DNA from 2 places in the Lysobacter sp. CCNWLW3 genome. Region 1 is predicted to be linked to the other one. Evidence: riboswitches for the same ligand, from Rfam matches in the RefSeq annotation. Region 1 holds a riboswitch; the other holds the start of a gene.
What was found. Region 1 has a riboswitch for cobalamin ahead of V1318_RS14845 (ribonucleoside-diphosphate reductase subunit alpha). Riboswitches for the same ligand answer to the same signal wherever they lie in the genome.
Positions count from the first base shown of each region.

Region 2: linked by a shared signal. The riboswitch ahead of btuB (TonB-dependent vitamin B12 receptor) and the one ahead of V1318_RS14845 (ribonucleoside-diphosphate reductase subunit alpha) in region 1 are both predicted to bind cobalamin.

Region 1 covers NZ_JBAHWA010000009.1:43,044-46,232, reverse strand. Annotated here, with positions in the region: gene V1318_RS14850 (DUF2339 domain-containing protein) at 1-994, opposite strand, end outside; cobalamin riboswitch at 1,122-1,416, shown strand; gene V1318_RS14845 (ribonucleoside-diphosphate reductase subunit alpha) at 1,778-3,189, shown strand, end outside.
Region 2 covers NZ_JBAHWA010000013.1:43,293-46,481, forward strand. Annotated here, with positions in the region: gene btuB (TonB-dependent vitamin B12 receptor) at 1-1,222, opposite strand, end outside; cobalamin riboswitch at 1,346-1,578, opposite strand; gene V1318_RS16985 (TfoX/Sxy family protein) at 1,848-2,255, opposite strand; gene V1318_RS16990 (GAF domain-containing protein) at 2,252-2,734, opposite strand; gene V1318_RS16995 (TMEM175 family protein) at 2,814-3,189, shown strand, end outside.

The DNA.
Region 1 (3,189 bases):
GGTTGAGCGCGCGCCACGGCCGCCACCAGGCGATCGCGAAGATCGCCGCGTTGAGCACCGCGTAGTAACTGAACAAGGCGACGTGATTGCCCTGCCCGGTCGACAGCCAGATCGGCGCCATGAAGCCGGCGAGGATGCCCAGCAGCGCCAGCGCGATCGCGTTCTGGCGCACCGCCAGCACGCCGGCGCCAGCGACCAGCACGATGCTGAGCGCGAACGCCGGCCCGGCCTCGATCAGTCCGTACAGTTTGAAGGCCGCGAACACCACCAGCAGCAGCACGCCGATCGCGCCGCCCTGCAGGCTCAGCGCGAAGCTGCGCTTGCGTTCGCGCTGGCGCCAGCCGAACACCAGCCCGGCCAGCGCGGCCAGCGCGATGCCGGCCAAGCGGAATTCGATCGGGAAACGCATCCAGCCCTGATCGGTGGCGTACTTGAGCAGCGCGGCGACGCCGGCGAACAGCACCAGCATGCCGACCTTGACCGGCACGTTGCCTTCGGTGAACCAGCGCTTGACCGCGCCGACCAGGCGCTCGATCGGATCCGGCTGCGCCGGCGCGCGCACCTGGGCGCGCGGCGCTGGCTCGAAAATCGGGCGCGGCGCCGGCAGCGGCGGCGGCACGGCCGGCGCCGGCAGCGGCGGCGGCACGGCCGGCGCCGGCTCGGCGGCGGGCGGCGGCGCGGTCGGTTCGCCGGGAATCGAGGCGGGCGGCGCGACCTGGGGCGGCGGCGGCGCGACCGGCGCGGGCACGGCGGTGGACGGCGCGGGGGCCGCCTGCGCGTCGCGCATGAGCTCGCCCAGGGTCGGTTCGCGCTCGGCCTCCTCTTCGGCCACGGACGCCGCCGGCCGCGCGGCGGCGCGCTGCGCGAGTTCGGCGATCCGCTCCTCCAGCAGCCCGACCCGGGCCTTGAGCCCGGAGATCGAGACCAAGGCGATGATCAACAGTACCGGCACGGTCAACAGCACCAGCACCAACAACGTCACCAGTCCTGCCATCGCGCCCCATCCCTGTCCTTGTCGCCACGCACGTTAACACCAAGCGCGGCGCCGCAACGGCGCCGAAGTTTTTGTTGCGAATCTGCGGTCGCTCACCACATATCGTGTTGACGGATCGAAGCACCCCGAATATGTTGTGTCCGTCGGTGCCGATCGCGAGATCGGCTTAAAAGGGAAGCCGGTGCGTAGCCGCCTCGAAAGGGCGGCGGCAAAGCCGGCGCTGCCCCGCAGCGGTATGGGAAACGAACGCGGTCATTGCACTGGGCGCCCTGCGCCTGGGAAGCGGCCGCCAGTAGGTAAAGGCAGGAGTGAGCGGAGAGAAGTGAGGTGTGAGCGGTCTGGTACTCGCTCCTCGCTTCTCCCCGCTCACTTCTAGCTCCAAGTCCCGAGCCCGAAGACCTGCCGACAACCGCGCGTCGCACACCGCGCGGTACCGGCTCAGGAGTCTTCGGGGGAAGACGGCCGGTGTCGCCCCGCCGCGGTTCGCCATGGCGGTCCGCGGTCCGTCTCGGGCTGCGCGACACCCTGTCGTCATCCTCGAACACTTCGCGCCCGCGGGGGCGCAAGCCGCAACGCCGAAGCCCCGGCGTTGCGTCCTGCGTCCGCGCACGTCGGCCCTCGTGGGAAGGCCGGCGACCCGTGCGCCCACGCATCGGAGCCCCTATGACCACCACCACCGAAGCGCCCGCCGCAGCGAGCACCTCCCCCGCCGCCGAAGCGCCGGCGCGCAAGCCCGACGCCGCCCCCGGCTTCGCCCTGACCCCGCCGGCCGCCAACCTGACCATGAGCGTGACCAAGCGCAGCGGGCGCCGCGAGCCGGTCGACCTCAACAAGATCGTGCGCGCGGTGACCCGCTGCGGCGAGGACCTGTACGCGGTCGATCCGATGCGCGTGGCCACCCGCACCATCTCCGGCCTGTACGACGGCGCGACCACGCGCGAGCTGGACGAACTGTCGATCCGCACCGCCGCCCTGCTCACCGCCGAGGAGCCCGAGTACGGCCGCCTCGCCGCGCGCCTGCTCAGCAACGTGATCGAGAAGGAAGTCGCCGGCATCGAGATCCACGCGTTCTCGCAGTCGGTCGTGCGCGGCCACGAGCTGGGCCTGATCAACGACCGCCTGCTGGGCTTCGTGCAGGCCAACGCGCGCAAGCTCAACGACGCCATCGACCGCAGCCTGGACGCGCGCTTCGACTACTTCGGCCTGCGCACCCTGTACGACCGCTACCTGCTGCGCCACCCGACCGCGCGCACCGTGATCGAAACCCCGCAGCAGTTCTTCCTGCGCATCGCCTGCGCGCTCAGCGAGGACGTCGGCGATGCGCTGGCGCTGTACCGGCGCATGGCCCAGCTCGACTACATCCCGTCCTCGCCGACCCTGTTCAACGCCGGCACCACCCACGAGCAGCTGTCGAGCTGCTTCCTGCTCGACTCGCCCGACGATTCGCTGGAAGCGATCTACAAGCGCTACATGGACGTGGCCAAGCTCAGCAAGTTCAGCGGCGGCATCGGCCTGAGCTATACCCGCATCCGCTCGCGCGGCTCGCTGATCCGCTCCACCAACGGCCTGTCCAACGGCATCGTGCCCTGGCTGAAGACCCTCGACGCCTCGGTGGCCGCGGTCAACCAGGGCGGCAAGCGCAAGGGCGCGGCCTGCGTCTACCTGGAACCCTGGCACGCCGACGTCGAGGAGTTCCTGGAGCTGCGCGACAACACCGGCGACGAAGCGCGCCGCACCCACAACCTCAACCTGGCCAACTGGATTCCGGACGAATTCATGCGCCGCGTCGAGGCCGACGCCGAGTGGTCGCTGTTCGACCCGGCCAAGGTGCCGCAGTTGACCGACCTGTGGGGCGAGTCCTTCGACCGCGCCTACCACGCCGCCGAGGCCGCCGGCCTGGCGGTCAAGAAGGTCAAGGCGCGCGACATCTACGGCCGCATGATGCGCACCCTGGCGCAGACCGGCAACGGCTGGATGAACTTCAAGGACAAGTCCAACCGCGCGTCCAACCAGACCCTGCGCGACGGCAACGTCATCCACCTGTCCAACCTGTGCACCGAGATCCTCGAGGTCACCTCGCAAGACGAGACGGCGGTGTGCAACCTGGGCTCGATCAACCTCTCGCACCACGTCGAGATGTACGAGGACCCCAGCTCTCATAAGGGCGTGGGCGCGTTCGATTTCGACAAGCTCGC
Region 2 (3,189 bases), on a different contig from region 1:
AGCCCGCGGTCAGGCGCCAGTTCCCGGCGAAGCCCAGGCCCCAGGCGATGCTGCCGGTGGTGTGGCCGCCGAACTGCTCGTTGTCGTCGCGGCGCAGGCTGGCCTCGATCGACTGCGCGCCGAAGCGGCCCTGGTACTGGACGAAGCCGGCGCGGTTGTCGCGTTCGCTCTCGTCGTAAGCCGTGTCGCTGTCGACGCGGTCGCGCAGCCAGTCGAAGCCGACGCTCAACAGCTGGCCTTCGCCGACGCCGAAATCGCCCTGCAGGGTGACGCTGTCGCGGTCGGTGGAGAAGAAACCGTTGGCCACGTCGCCGAGGAAGTTATCGGACGAGTCGCGGTTGCGGCCGGCGCTGAACTGCAGGCGCACGTCGTCGTTCGGGCGCCAGGTGGCCTTGCCGCCGATCACCTGCTGCACGACTTCGGAGTAGTTGACGAAGCTGCCGTCGTATTCGTTCTCGCCTTCGGCGCGCAGGGCGTGGCCTTCGAAGCTGAGCGTGTCGGTGGCGTCGAAACCGCCGCGCAGCGACAGCGAGCGGTTGCGGTAGCCGTCGCGGTCGGGCTCCTCGGTGAAGCAGCCGGCGAACAGGGTGCTGGAGCCGGTGCAGGCGTTGATGCCGTCGCTGCGCTGGTAGGCGGCGTCGGCGCCGAACCAGCCGCGGCCGAGGCGGCCGCCGATGCCGGCGCTGGCTTCGCGGCCGCCGTGGCTGCCGACGGTGACGCTGGCGCGCGGCGCGACGGCGCCGCGGTCGCGGCGGGTGAAGATCTGGATCACGCCGCCGATGGCGTCGGCGCCGTAGAGGCTGGAGCGCGGGCCGCGCACGATTTCGACGCGGTCGATCAGGGCCATCGGCAGATCCTGGAACGAGACCAGGCCGGAGGTCGGCGAGCCGATGCGGACGCCGTCGACCAGGACCAGCACGTGGTCGGTCTCGGCGCCGCGCAGCGACATCGTGGTCAGCTTGCCCAGGCCGCCCTGGTTGCCGATCGAGATGCCGGCGCGGCCGCGCAGCAGGTCGGGCAGCGAGCGCGCCTGGCTGCGGGCGATGTCGTCGCGGGTGATCACCTCGACCGGCGCGAGCGCGTCGTTGGCGCTGATCGCGGTACGGGTCGCGGTGACGACGACGTCGTCCAGATCGGTGGCCTCGTCGTTCGGCTGCGCCTGGGCGAGAGCGGGCAGGGCGAGGGCGGCGGCGATGGCCAGGGACAGCTTCGGAACACGCATGAGCAAACTCCAGGGGCGCGGCGGTCGTGCCGCGCCGTCGATCGAGGGAGTCGCGAGGAGAGAGGGCCGCGAATGCGGGCGCTGGACGCGCCGACGGTCGCCGCCGCGACGCCCTCCGCATCGCAACCAGTCGCGCATCGGGGCCGGTCTCCGGACTCGCGAGCCGGGACCGGGGTCCCGTGCGCGGCGCCTTCCCGTGCTGGGCACAGTGGCGGTTGCCGCGCTCGACTCGCTTACCGTTGCGGGGGCAGTGCCGGGCTGGCCCGATCGCGCTGATGGAGCGCTGGGGCGTCACCGGCTTCCCGTTTCAACCCTGACGGCGGATGCCGGGGGTCACCTCGAAGCGCGCGCAGTCTACGCGATTCGGGGGCAAGGGGGCCAAAGGGCTGGGGTTGGCGGCGCTTGGCGAGCCGGAGGAGGGGACGAGGGCTGGCGCGAGCGGGCTGCTAGCGCCTTGCCGTGCGCCCCCATCCGCCCTTCGGACACCTTCTCCCGCGGGCAGGAGAACGGAGGGGTCGGAAGGCTTCGCTACCGCCCTTCTTCCGCCACTGCAGAGGGCTTGCCCGCCAGTGGAAGCGGGCTTGGGATGGGCCCGCGCGAGGCGCGGCCCGAATCTCGCCCGGCCTTACTCGCGCTCTTCGGCCTCGTCGCGCCCTTCGCCCGCGGGCTCGTCGTCGAAGCCGTCGTCGTAGGACGGCGGCATCGCCACGGTGTCTTCGGTCAGCACCGTGGTGCGCACCGGGCCGGCGGCCGGGCGGTTGCGCGGCGCGGGCAGCAGGGCGGTGGCGGCCTCGGCGGCGGCGATCAGCTCGTTGCGGCGCTGGTCGGGGATCTCCTGCCAATGGCAGCCCAGCAGCGCGCCTTCGATCGCGTACAGCAGGTTGAGCGTGGGTTTGAAGCCGGCGCGCTTGACCCGCATGAAGGCCTCGACCGTGCCGATCGCGGCGATGTCCTCGTGCGAGCGCAGGCCGACCTGGCGCAGCCAGGCCGCGCTCTTGGGGCCGATGTTGCGCAGCTTGGGGGCGGCGGTCATCGCAGCGACTCCACGAAGGCCTGCGCGATCGCTTCCAGGCCGCGCTGGTCGTCGGCGTCGAAACGGTCGAGCTTGGGGCTGTCCAGATCGAACACGCCGATCAGCTCGCCGTTCAAGGACAAAGGCACCACCAGTTCGGAGTTCGACGCCGAATCGCAGGCGATGTGCCCCGGGAAGCGGTGCACGTCGGCGATGCGCTGGGTCTGGCCGGTGGACGCCGCGGCCCCGCACACGCCCTTGTCCAGCGGGATGCGGATACAGGCCGGCAGGCCCTGGAACGGCCCGACCACCAGCTCGCGGCCGTCGTAGAAGTAGAAGCCGACCCAGTTGAGGTCCGGCAGGGCGTGGTAGACCAGCGCCGACAGGTTGGCGGCGTTGGCGACACGGTCGCGCTCGCCCTCGATCAGGGCGCGTGCCTGGGCCAGGAGCAGGTCGTATTGTTCCGGCTTGCTGCCGGACAGAGGGTTGGCGGCGAACATAGCTTGAGTGTAGCAGCGGCACGCCCGGGCATTACCATGGCCGGATACCGCCCCCCGAAGTCCGTCTCCGAGGATGCCGATGACCGTGCCAGGCCCGAGCTTGCCCGCCTTCCGCGAACGCGGCCATCAGGTGACGCGGCTGGAGAGCTTCGTCGACGCCGCGTTCGCGTTCTCGCTGACCATGCTGGTGATCCTGTTCAACGAACTGCCCGACACCGTGGCCGAGCTGCGCGAAGTCCTGCGGCGGGTGCCGACCTTCGTATTCTGCTTCGTGCTGATCGCGCTGTTCTGGGGCGCGCACAACCTCTGGAGCCGACGCTTCGGCCTCGACGACGGCCGCTCGATCGTGCTCAGCCTGGCCCTGGTGCTGGTGGTGATGATCTACGTCTATCCGCTGCGCATGGTGGTCTCCAGCGCGATGGCGATGTTCACCGGCGCCTGGGTCAAGAGCGAAC